DNA from 4 places in the Streptomyces sp. NPDC101151 genome. Region 1 is predicted to be linked to each of the others. Evidence: riboswitches for the same ligand, from Rfam matches in the RefSeq annotation. Region 1 holds a riboswitch; each other region holds the start of a gene.
The links. Region 1 has a riboswitch for cyclic di-AMP ahead of ACIRU3_RS13160 (M23 family metallopeptidase). Riboswitches for the same ligand answer to the same signal wherever they lie in the genome.

Region 1 (2,958 bases):
TCCGTCACCGCCGCCACCTTCTTCGTGCGCATCGTGATGTCCCCCTTCGCGCACCCTCTGTTCACCGTGCTCACGGGCATCGGCTTCGGTTTCGCCGCTCTCTTTCCGGAACGGCAGCGCGCCCGTCGCGCCCTGGTCCCGCTCGGCGGGCTGCTGCTGGCGATGAGCATGCATGCCTTCTGGAACGGCTCCTCCACCTTCGGCGCGTTCGGGTTCTTCGCCGTCTACGGCGCCTTCATGGTGCCGGCGTTCGGCCTGCTGACCTGGCTGGCGATCTGGACGCGGCAGCGCGAGCTGCGGACCGTGCGGGAGGAGCTGCCGGCGTATGTGTACGCGGGATGGCTGACGCCGGCCGAGCCGTTCGTGCTCGGGTCGATGCGGGCGCGGCGGACGGCCCGCGACCACGCCCGGCAGCACTTCGGGGGGCGGCCCGCGGCGCGGGCGGTGGCGGAGTACGAGGCGTACGCCACCTCGCTTGCGTTCCTGCGGCACCGGGGGCAGCGAGGGCGGGCCGGGGCCGACTTCGTCGTACGGGAGCGGGAGTTGCTGGCCGAGCTGTGGCGGCGGCGGGACGTGGCCCGGCCGGCGCTCGATCACGCGGCGAGGACGGCCGCGCCGGCTCGGCCGTTGTACGGGGCGCCGATGCCTACGCCGTACTGGACCGCGTACGGGTATCCGACGGTGCCGTATCCCGCGTACAACCCGTATCGGTCGTAGCCGGGCCGGTTGCGGAGGGCCCGCGGTCAGTGCGGTTTCCGCGAACGGTGTGCGAGAACGACCGGCAGCCCTGACGTCGGGGGGTTGTCGTCGGGGCTGCCGGGGACCGGATGAGGGGTCGGTCAGGAGCGGGTCAGCGGCCGCTCAGGGGGTGAGGCCCTTGCCGCGCAGCCACGCCATCGGGTCGATGCCGGTGGACTGGCCGCCCGGGTGGACCTCCAGGTGGAGGTGCGGGCCGGTGACGTTGCCGGTGGCGCCGACACGGCCGATGACGTCGCCGGTGCTGACCTCCTGGCCGACGGAGACGTTGATCGAGGACTGGTGGCAGAACCACAGCTCGGTACCGTCGTCCAGGGTCAGGATGGTCCGGTAGCCGTAGGAGCCGGCCCAGCCCGCCTCGGTGATCTTGCCGCTGTGGACGGCCTTGATGAGCGTGCCGGTGGGCGCGGCGAAGTCGAGGCCGGTGTGGTAGCCGGAGGACCACATCGAACCGGCCTGGCCGAAGGTCGAGGTGATCGTGTACGACGAGGTCGGCAGCGTGTACTGCTTGGCCAGCTCTGCCAGGCGCTCCGCCTCGGCCTTCTTCTTGGCCTCGGCGGCCGCCTTCTTGGCGTCGGCCTCGGCCTCGGCCTTGGCAGTGGCGGCCTTGGCGGCGGCTTCCTTCTCCGCCTGGGCGGCCGCGTCGGCGGTCTGCTTCTCGGCGGCGGCGACGGCGGCGGCGGTGACCTTGCCGTCGGCCTTGCTCTGCTGCTGCTCGGCCTGGGCCATGATCCGGTTGCGCAGGGCCTCGCCCGCGTCGGAATCGCTCTGGTCGCTGTCCGCGGAGGTCGTACCGACATTGCTCAGCGAGGCCGCGTCGGCCTTGGGCGCGTCGGAGGAGTCGTCGAACAGGTGACCTACCGAGGGCAGGTCGGGCATGGAGATGGACAGCGGCGGCTTGCCGGTGTTGGCGCTGGCCATGCCGCCCGCGCCGACGGCGGCTATGACGCCGACGCCGAGGACCGTGGAGCTGCGGGCGAGTCCGCCGCCGCGCTGCTTGGCGACGCGATGCCGGCCGCGCACCGGCCGTATGGACTCCTCGGTGGGGTTCCATTCCTCCCAGGGGCCCTCTTCGGTGCGCTGAGCGCCGAAGTAGCCGAAGGATTCGGTCTCGCGCTGACTCGGCACGAACGGGGCTTCTGGGGCAGGCCGGTTGGACGCCACGCGGGCGTGCTCCTTTCCTTCCTCCGCCTACCGGGTTAGCTGACGGGTTCGGAGCAGGAAGGTCTCCTACGCGCGTAAACCGGTCGTGGAACCAGAACGGTTCACGACGGCTTCCGTGCGATTCACCCCAAGGTGGTGGTTCCCCGGTTCCCTTGCGGGATTCGGCTCGTGAGCACGGAGCCGTCTCTTGTGACGGCTGGGACGACCGCGCTGCGTTATCGAACGTTAATAGACCCGGTAGCCAGATTCCAAGCCGTTCGGCTTGATCATTAACGTTTTCCAGGCGGGACGTACGTGCCAGGACCGGCGGAAAACGGGCGAGTTGGCCGACGTTCAGGAGTCACAGCGGTTTTGAGGGTGACTCGACTGTTATGCGGAGGGCTCCCGTCCGCTCACTGTGGGTGACACGGGCGTCCGGACCTGCGGGTGGCACAGGTCCGGGAAAACACTCAGGGCCGGAATCCATGTGCTGGATTCCGGCCCTGGGCTTTCAGTAGCGGGGACAGGATTTGAACCTGCGACCTCTGGGTTATGAGCCCAGCGAGCTACCGAGCTGCTCCACCCCGCGTCGTTGTGACTCCAGTGTACGCCATGCGCGGGACGCCCAAGCACACGCGCCTGCGTGAGCTGCCGCTCAGGGCAGCAGGTGCGCGTTCGGCGCCTTCGCCAGACCCTCGTACTCGGGCAGCAGGACGGCCGCCACGCCCGCGTCCACCAGCACCCCGGTCCCGTCGGCCGCCGTCACGAACGTGTCCGGCTCGCGCCAGGCCGTGACCACCCGCCGTACGCCCGCCCGCAGGATCAGCTGGGCACAGGGGGCAGGGCGGGAGGCTCGGCGGGAGCAGGGTTCCAGGCTGCTGTAGACGGTGGCGCCGGGAAGGCGCGGGTCGGCAGGGTCGATCTTCGCGAGGGCCGCCTCCTCCGCGTGCACCACGGGGTCGCCGCCCTCCCGCGAGTGGCCGCGCGCCAGCTCCGTGCCGTCGGCGGCGATCACCACCGCGCCGACACTGAAGGCCGTCCGCGAGGGCGGGCACAGGG
Region 2 (2,958 bases), on a different contig from region 1:
CCGCGACCCCGGCAGGCGGGTCGTAGTCGGCGACCGACAGCCGGACATCGGGATGCGCCCGGCGGAACGCGCTCAGCGCCGGCGGCAGCAGATGGACGCCCGCGGTCGGGAACGTGCCGAGCCGCAGCACCCCGCCCGACAGGCCCGTCAGCCGAGCCAGTTCGTGCCGGGCCTGCTCCAGCTCGTCCAGCACCCGGCGGGCCCGCGCCACCAGCAGTTCGCCCGCCTCGGTCAGCCGGGCCCCGCGGTGATGCCGTACCAGCAGCGCCGTGCCCGCCTCCCGCTCCAGCTTGGCCAGTTGCTGGGAGAGGGCGGGCGGTGTGTAGCCGAGCCGGTCGGCGGCCCGGGTGATGGAGCCCGCCTCCGCCACGGCGACGAGTGCGGCCAGCCTGGTGGGGTCGTACATGGTGGCAGCCTAAAGCACTGCTTAAGGCAGACCATGCCCATTCGAAATACCTGTTGAAGGCAGTCTCCGTGCACGCTGGCCGTATGGACGGACAGCTCATCGCCTTCACCGCGATCGCCGCCGGTCTGGTCGCCATGCCGGGCGCCGACTTCACGGTGGTCGTACGCAACGCCCTGGTCTCCCGCCGGGCCGGCGCGGTCTGCGGGCTCGGGATCGCGGGCGGCCTCCTGGTGCACACCACACTGGCGGTGGCCGGAGTCGCGGCCGTGCTGGTCGCCGTCCCGGCGCTCTTCCGCGCGCTGCAGTTGCTGGGCGGTGCCTATGTGTTGCAGCTCGGTGTGCGGACCCTCTGGTCGCTGCGGCAGCCCGCAACCGGCTCCGCCGAGACGGTGCGGTCGGCCGCGCACCCGCTCCGGCAGGGCTTCGTCACCAACGTCCTCAACCCGAAGGCCTCGCTGACGTTCCTGAGCCTGCTGCCCCAGTTCGTGCCGGCGGGCGGCTCCGCCCTGCCCAGGACGCTGCTGCTCGCGCTGATCGTCTGTGTGCTGGCGCTGGTGTGGTTCCAGGCGGTGGCCCTGTTGGTGGACCGGCTCGGCAGGTGGCTGCGCCGTCCCCGGGCCGCCCGCATGCTGCAGGCCGGCACCGGGGTGGCGCTGACGGCTCTCGGAGCGGCTCTGCTGCTGGAGCCGCTCCTGAGCTGACTCCGGATCAGCTGACCCGGCCGTACCAGACGGTCCTGGTCCAGATCTTCTCCAGCCGCACCACGGCTCCGGTCCGCGGGGCGTGCCAGATCTTTCCCTTACCGGCGTAGATGCCGACGTGGTAGACGCTGGAACCCGAGTGGAAGAACACCAGGTCGCCGGCCTTGCGGCTCCTGGCCGAGATGTGGTGCGTCTTGTTGTACTGCTGGGCTGCCGTACGCGGCAGCTTCTTGCCCGCCTTCTTGAACGAGTAGAGCGTCAGCCCCGAGCAGTCGAACCTGCGCGGCCCGGTGGCTCCCCACGCGTACGGGGCGCCCTTCTTGGAGGCCGCGATCTGGAGTGCCTTGGTCCCTATGGTGGCGGCCGAGGCCTCGGTGGCAAGGCCCGGGACCGCGATCGAGCCGCCCACGGCGGCGAGGGTGAGTGCCGAGGCCGTACCGGCCCGGGCCATCATCGACGGGACACGATTGAGCGCAGTCATGCGCAACCCTTCGTCAGCCGCCTGTGAAGGATGACCTGTCGGATTCGGGCTGGCGAAGTTGCCCGGCCGCGTTGCCGCGGCTTCACCCCAAGGGCTGCTCGGCACGACCGTCCGTCTGCGACGAACGTTCGTCCCGGCGACCCGTCTTGCTCGGGTCCTCCACTCCTGCCGATCCACTCCTGTCGACCGGTCATCCGGGCGGCGGCAGGACTCGGCGTCCGCCCGGATCGCCCCGCCGCTGTGGCGGGGGCTTGTCGTCAGTCAGGGATCTTCACTCACAGCAGTCGGAAAATCCCAACGGAATCGGGAGTTTGTGGTGTTACTCACCACTCACCCGTTCGGGTGGACACTGCTCTGTTCGAGTTGCCGTCAGATCCCGTACGTAGCCCCGGACCTGGGGCGGAGCACTTCCGCGCGGGCCCGGAACCCGCACGCTGCGCAAGTCGGGAAGCCCGGAAAAAAATCCGAAGATACGCCGGCCGGGGGTACACCGTTCGGGCCGTTTCAACTCCGGCCCGGACGGGGTGTCGACACCTGGCTCCCGCCGGGCCGGACGCGCGTCCGGGTCAGCCGACGCAGTCCGGCGGGAGCGCGACGCGAGCGGTACGGCGCTCGCCGTCCAGCACCCGCAGAGCCTGTGCGAGCGTGTCCCCGTGCAGCTCCGTCTCGCCCCGCTGGTGCATCAGAGCGAGCGCGTCGCGCAGTTCGGCCGCCTTGCGCACCAGGGCCTGCGCCGCGCGCAGCCCGCGATAGGTGTCCCCGTACTGCGCCGGGTTGATCCGGCCCAGCAGGTCGACCGTCTCCAGATAGCGATCGATCAACTCGCCCTCGGCGCGCGTCAGTGCGGGCAGCGGCGGCAGCTCCGGTGGCAGCATCTGCGGCTCAGCCCGCGTGCCCGGTGCCGTGGGCGGTCCTGCGGCTCGGGACGACGGCATCCACCAGGCCGTAGGCCAGTGCGCCCGGCGCGTCCAGCACCAGGTCCCGCTCCAGGTCCTGGTGGACCTGCTCCGCGGTGCGCCCGGTGTGCCGGGCGAGCATGTCCTCCATCAGGGTGCTCGTCCGGGCCAACTCCTCCGCCTGGATGGCGAGATCGCTCGGCTGTCCCTGGACCGGCTCGGGCAGTGCGGGCTGCGTCAGCACCATACGCGCGCCGGGCAGGGTGAACCGCTTGCCCGGTGTACCGGCCGTGAGCAGCACCGCGGCGGTCGAGGCGGCCTGGCCCAGGCAGTAGGTCTCCACGTCGCAGCTGACGTAGCGCATCGTGTCGTAGACCGCCGTCATCGCGCCGAACGAGCCGCCCGGGCAGTTGAGGTACAGCGTGATGTCCCGGTCCGGGGCTGCGTGTTCGAGGTGCATGAACTGAGTGATCA
Region 3 (2,958 bases), on a different contig from region 1:
ACGGCCTCGGCTGCACGGGGCTCGCGGTGTGCGGGCAGGGTGCGCAGGTCTACGACGCCGCCGCCGGCCGCCTGCTGTGGTCGGTCCGGCTGGACCGGGAACTGGCCGAGACCGCGCTCGGCAAGATCGAGGCGGAGGTGGGGCAGGTCTACGCGGCCGTCGACCAGGACGGCGTGGACGGGCTCACGCTGATCGAACCTGGGTATCTGATGCCGCACCCGACCCTGCCCGCCGTGCGGGTCGGGCGGCGCGACGACCTGTGGCGCGAGCCCATCAGCAAGGTGCTGCTGCGCCACCACTCGCTGTCCGACGACGAATTGGCGGCGATCGCGCGCTCGGCGGTGGGCTCGCTGGCGACGGTCACGATGTCGGGACCCGGGACCGTGGAGCTCCAGCCGAGCGGTGTCACCAAGGCGACGGGGCTGGCGCTGGCCGCCGAGCACCTGGGGATCGAGGCCGGACAGGCCCTCGCCTTCGGGGACATGCCCAATGACATCCCCATGTTCGACTGGGCCGGACGAGGCGTCGCCATGGCCGACGCCCACCCCGAACTCAAGGCCGTCGCCGATGAGATCACCATGTCGAACGAGGACGACGGCGTCGCCGTCGTCCTCGAAAGACTCTTCCCGACCGACTGACCGGGATATCAGTAGGGCGTGTCGCCGGTGCCGGTCAGTAGGCGCCGAAGACGTTGTCCATCGACCCGTAGCGCGCGGCCGCGTAGTTGCAGGCGGCCGTGATGTTCGCGACCGGGTCGTAGATGTCGAACGACGTTCCGGCCACGTGGTAGGAGTTGAACGTCGGGTCGATGACCTGGAGCAGGCCCTTGGACGGGATGCCCTTGGCGGCGTTGGAGTCCCAGAGGTTGATGGCCTTCGGGTTGCCCGACGACTCGCGGATGATGTTGCGGTAGATGCCGTTGTACGAGCCCGGGATCTTCTTCTCGGCCATGATCGCGAGCGACTCGCGGATCCACCCGTCGAGGTTGTTCGGGTACCCGGCCAGCGTGGTGGACGGCGTGGTGGCCGTGGGGGTGGCCGCGGAGGCGCTGGCAGCGCCGACGAGCGGAAGGGCGAGCACGGTGGCACCGGTGCCGATGGCAGCGAGCTTGCGGACGAGGCGGCCGGTGCGGGCGCGGCGGGACTGAGCGGCAGCAGACATGGGGGAAGTCCTCTCCGTCGCCTGCGAGGTGAGCTGTCGGGTTCGGGCGGGGAGGTGCCCGGCCGTGCCCCTGGGGGGAGGCACGACTTCACCCCTAGCCGTTCCGGTGTGGCGAGTGCTGTCCGGTCCGGCGGCTTACCTGGGTCCCCCGCTCCTGCCGTACGAATGAGTTCGTCGATGGGTTGTGTCAGGCGCGGCAGGATTCGGCGTTCGCCTGACTGGCCCGGAAGCTATGCGAGAGCACATGTCCGAAACAAGTGTCGGATTCGCATAAAGTGCCAGTTGACCTTGATCTTCGGGATATGGGGTGCTTGATCCTTTGCGGTTGCCAACCCTCAACTGGCCGATACGGCAAGGGGGAATCGGGTGCGGTGCGGCAGGCGGGGTCCGGAGGCGCACGTGACCCAACTCACGAAGTGGCGAAGTGTATCAAACTGGACATGAGGGATTTAGGGGATTCGCCGACCGTGGCGCAAAAGGATTACTCCACTCACTACTCAGTTCGCGACAAAACGGGCAAGAAGCTGTTAAGTCAACAGATGTATGCCCTTATCGCATGATCAAAAATATTTCGGCCGTGATCCGATACCGCCCGGGCTGGACCGGTGGGCGCTATCGGTGATCGAAACAGGACCGGATACGCTGACTTGAGTGATGGCAGCGACCTATCGACAAACCGTGTAACCGCCAGCAGACACCTGCAGACAGGAGACCCCTCGTGACCGTCGTCGGGCCGTTCGGGCTGAGCGTGCGGGACCAGGCTCTGGAGGCCGATGTCCAGGCCGGATTGGCGGCTGTCGAGGAAGGCTTGCTCGAAGCCACCAAGAGCGAGGTCCCGTTCATCACGGAGGCCGCGCAGCACCTCGTACGGGCCGGTGGGAAGCGGTTCCGGCCGCTGCTCGTGATGCTCGCGGCACAGTTCGGCGATCCGTACGCGCCGGGCGTCGTACCGTCGGCCGTCGTCGTGGAGCTGACCCACCTGGCCACGCTCTACCACGACGACGTCATGGACGAGGCGTCCGTGCGACGCGGTGTGGACAGTGCCAACACGCGCTGGGGCAACTCGGTCGCGGTCCTCACCGGCGACTTCCTCTTCGCCCGCGCCTCCCAGATCCTCGCCGACCTCGGTCCCGAGGCGGTCCGGGTGCAGGCCCTCGCGTTCGAACGACTCGTCACCGGGCAGATCCTGGAGACCGCGGGCCCCTCGGACGGTCGCGATCCGGTCGAGCACTATCTGGACGTGCTCGGCGGCAAGACGGGCTCCCTGGTGGCCGTGTCGTGCCGGTTCGGCGCGATGATGTCCGGCGCCGACGAGACCGTCGTCGACGTGCTCACCCAGTACGGCGAGCGGCTCGGTGTCGCCTTCCAGCTCGCGGACGACGTCCTGGACATCGCCTCCGACTCGCGCGAGTCCGGCAAGACCCCGGGGACCGACCTGCGCGAGGGCGTCCCGACGCTCCCCGTGCTCCGGCTGCGAGAGCGGGCAGCCCGCCTCGGCCTGCCGGAGGACATCGCACTGTGCGAGCTGCTGGACTCCGACCTCAGCGACGATGCCCGGCACGCCGAGGCGCTGACCGCGCTCCGCGTGCACCCCGCCCTTGAGCAGGCCCGCCGCGACACCGTGCGGTACGTGGAGGAGGCGCGGTCCGCGCTGGCCCCGCTGCCGGAGTGCGACGCCAAGGCGTCGCTGATCGAGCTGTGCGACGCGGTGGTGCATCGGGCGGGTTGATCCTCGCTCTCGGCCTGCCTGTCGCTCCACGCGCGTCCACCGGAGCGACAGACGAGTGACGCAGGTCA
Region 4 (2,958 bases), on a different contig from region 1:
GCCGCCTCGGCGAGCTGGGCCACGGCCCGCTCGAAGCGCTCGGCCACCTCGTCCGGGTCGGTGCCGGGCCGGATGATGTCATTGCCGCCCGCGCAGAAGGAGACAAGGTCCGGGTCCAGTTCGACGGCCTTCGGAAGCTGGTCCGCCACGATCTGGTCGAGCAGCTTCCCGCGCACGGCCAGGTTCGTGTACGCGAAGTCGCCCTCGGGACGCCGGTCGGCGAGCAGTACCGCGAAGCGGTCGGCCCAGCCTACGAACGCCCCGTCGGGCCCGGGGTCGCCGACGCCCTCGGTGAAGCTGTCCCCCACCGCCACGTACGACCCGATCACTGATCTGTTGTCATTCTTCGAATCGTCTGCCACGTCGGACCATGATTCACCTTCGGATGTGACCTACGCGACCGTAGGCAGGGGTTGACGAACGGTGAGATGAGACACCCTTAAATAATTTGCCAAGCCAGGAATAGCCTGCCCGGCAGGCGCGTTGACCGTGCGATCGGCGACAGTCGATGCGCGAGCGGACACACCGAAGGCCGGACCCGGGGATCGAGGTCCGGCCTTCGGCGCGCGTGTCAGGCAGGTGGTTCCTCAGGAGCGAGTCCCGCAGAGGGGGAGCCTCAGACGGCGACGCCGTGCGAGCGGAGGTAGGCGAGCGGGTCCACGTCCGAGCCGTAGTCCGGGGTGGTACGGATCTCGAAGTGCAGGTGGGGGCCGGTCACGTTGCCGGTGGCGCCGGACAGGCCGATCTGCTGGCCCGCGGTCACGGTCTGGCCGGCCGAGACGGACAGCTGCGAGAGGTGGCCGTACTGGGCGTAGTAGCCGTCGCTCAGCTTGATGACGACCTGGTTGCCGTACGCGCCGCCCCACCCGGCGGAGACGACCGTGCCGGCTCCGACGGCCTTGAGAGAGGTGCCGGTCGGTACGACGAAGTCGACACCGGTGTGGTAGCCGCTGGACCACATGCTGCCGGCCACGTGGTAGGCCGTGCCGACGGTGGCGCCGGCGACCGGGAGGGAGTAGCCGGTGGAGGTGACCGTGGCGGCCGACCCCGCGGTCCGGCTGTACCGGGAGGCCTGCGGGGCGGTGTCCGACCTGGACTGGGAGGGCTGCGACGGCTGCGAGGTCTGCGGGGAGACCTTCGGCCGGGGCTGCGACGGCTGCGGGGTCTGCGTAGGCGCGGAGGACTCCGTGTGCTTGGGGGCGGCCTTCGCACCGAGCGTCAGCTTCAGACCCGGGTGGATCAGCGAGGGGTTCTCGCCGACGGCCTGCCGGTTGTCGGCGTAGACCCGGTGCCAGCCGCCACTGATGTTCTGCTCGTCGGCGATCTTCGCAAGCCAGTCGCCGGACTTCACCGTGTAGGTGTGCCCGCCCGAATTCTGCCGTGCGGGGGCTTTCTTCACGGTCGCCTTCTGCACGACCGGAAGGGACTGCACGGTCTTTCCGGAAGCGGGCTGCGCGGTGACGGCGTGCGCTCCGGTGGCACCGAAGAGCGGCAGTGCCAGCGCGGCGCCACCGGTTCCGGCGACGGCGATCGAGCGGGTGAATCGCGGGGTCTTGGGACGGCGGTGCTTACCCTTCGCGGGCATGGCGCATTCCTCTCCGCCGCCTGCGAGGTGAGCTGTCGGGTTCGGGCTGGAGCTGCCCGGCCGCGCGGTGCGCGACTGCACCCCGAGCCTGCCCCGGAGACCGGGACAGGCAGTCGTACCTGGCGGGTCCCCCGCTCCTGCCGAACACGGGTGAAGTGTGTGGGGACTCCGGGCGGCGGCAGGATTCGGCGTTCCGTCCGGATTGGTGGCGAACGTAAGCGAGCAAGACGCAGCCGGACAAGCAGTAGGTTCCCGGCATCACCGGTCCAGATGATCGAATTCGGGAATTCACGGTCACTCTCCGTAAATTCCCGGATCCCTGCCCTTTTCAATTCCCCGTGTCGATATGGGAATTACGTGGACATGACGCGCGACACACGGTCACGAATATGACGCTCCTCACGCACCACCCGCCCATGCCTCTTTATTCCAGAGCGAGTTGGAATGAAGGCTCTAATTCGGATATATCGCTCAAATGCGGCACAGTCGGAGAATCGCCGCATCCAGGTCACCCGTCAGCCCGGTGTGCCATCCGTGGTGCAGCAGGACCGCACCACGGTGCACTTCGCCCGTTTCACGGCATTCATACGATGCTGTCGGGTCGAGTCCGCGCAGCCGCACCGCCGGCACCGGCTCGCCGTAGCTCTGCGCCTGGAGGCAGGCGAGGACCACCGTCTCGTTCCCGAGGACGTACTGGACGGCGCCAAGACCGCCCACCGGAGGCCGCAGCCGGTAGAGGTCGCCCCGCTGGACCACCGGACGGATCTCCTTGTAGAGAGCCACCCATTTCCCCGCCTCGGCCAGCTCCCCCTCGGTCCACTCGGTGAGGTCGCCGCCGACGCCGAGCACCCCGGCCATCGAGCTGACGAAGCGGAACCGCAGCGAGCTGACCCGCCCGTTCAACTGGGTGTTCGGACTGTCGGTGACCCAGGCGGCCATGACCCGCGCGGGGTGGATCTGGCTGAAGCCGTGCTGGATGGCGAGCCGGTCGAGCGGGTCGGTGTTGTCGGAGGTCCACACCTGGTCGGTGCGGCTCAGCACGCCGAGGTCGATCCGGCCGCCGCCGCCCGAGCAGGACTCGAAGGCGACGCGGGGGTGAGCGGCACGCAGCCGGTCCAGCAGGGCGTACAGGGCGCGGACGTGGTCGACCCACAGGCGCTGCGGGTAGGGCTCCCCGGGCCAGCCGGCGTCGGTGAAGCAGCGGTTGAAGTCCCACTTCACATAGTCGATCGGGGCGGAGGACAGAAGGGCGTCCAACTGCTCCCAGAGGTACTCCTGGACGTCCTCACGGGCGAGATTCAGGACGAGTTGATTACGCAGTTCCGTCCGCTTACGTCCCGTTTGGTGCTGCACCCAGTCGGGGTGGGCGCGGT

Region 2: it holds a riboswitch for cyclic di-AMP, as region 1 does, so the genes downstream of both, ACIRU3_RS28135 (C40 family peptidase) here and ACIRU3_RS13160 (M23 family metallopeptidase) in region 1, are expected to answer to the same signal.
Region 3: it holds a riboswitch for cyclic di-AMP, as region 1 does, so the genes downstream of both, ACIRU3_RS02250 (transglycosylase SLT domain-containing protein) here and ACIRU3_RS13160 (M23 family metallopeptidase) in region 1, are expected to answer to the same signal.
Region 4: it holds a riboswitch for cyclic di-AMP, as region 1 does, so the genes downstream of both, ACIRU3_RS06855 (peptidoglycan DD-metalloendopeptidase family protein) here and ACIRU3_RS13160 (M23 family metallopeptidase) in region 1, are expected to answer to the same signal.

What each region holds. Positions count from the first base shown of each region.
Region 1 covers NZ_JBIWPP010000005.1:468,702-471,659, reverse strand. Annotated here, with positions in the region: gene ACIRU3_RS13165 (PrsW family intramembrane metalloprotease) at 1-717, shown strand, start outside; gene ACIRU3_RS13160 (M23 family metallopeptidase) at 862-1,920, opposite strand; cyclic di-AMP (ydaO/yuaA leader) riboswitch at 1,928-2,097, opposite strand; tRNA gene ACIRU3_RS13155 (tRNA-Met) at 2,415-2,488, opposite strand; gene ACIRU3_RS13150 (dihydrofolate reductase family protein) at 2,555-2,958, opposite strand, start outside.
Region 2 covers NZ_JBIWPP010000017.1:155,595-158,552, forward strand. Annotated here, with positions in the region: gene ACIRU3_RS28125 (LysR family transcriptional regulator) at 1-406, opposite strand, end outside; gene ACIRU3_RS28130 (LysE family translocator) at 490-1,107, shown strand; gene ACIRU3_RS28135 (C40 family peptidase) at 1,115-1,588, opposite strand; cyclic di-AMP (ydaO/yuaA leader) riboswitch at 1,591-1,721, opposite strand; gene ACIRU3_RS28140 (hypothetical protein) at 2,155-2,463, opposite strand; gene ACIRU3_RS28145 (ATP-dependent Clp protease proteolytic subunit) at 2,471-2,958, opposite strand, start outside.
Region 3 covers NZ_JBIWPP010000001.1:467,807-470,764, reverse strand. Annotated here, with positions in the region: gene ACIRU3_RS02255 (HAD family hydrolase) at 1-638, shown strand, start outside; gene ACIRU3_RS02250 (transglycosylase SLT domain-containing protein) at 673-1,161, opposite strand; cyclic di-AMP (ydaO/yuaA leader) riboswitch at 1,167-1,380, opposite strand; gene ACIRU3_RS02245 (polyprenyl synthetase family protein) at 1,880-2,890, shown strand.
Region 4 covers NZ_JBIWPP010000003.1:228,561-231,518, reverse strand. Annotated here, with positions in the region: gene ACIRU3_RS06860 (SGNH/GDSL hydrolase family protein) at 1-329, opposite strand, end outside; gene ACIRU3_RS06855 (peptidoglycan DD-metalloendopeptidase family protein) at 617-1,585, opposite strand; cyclic di-AMP (ydaO/yuaA leader) riboswitch at 1,590-1,753, opposite strand; gene ACIRU3_RS06850 (alpha-galactosidase) at 2,057-2,958, opposite strand, start outside.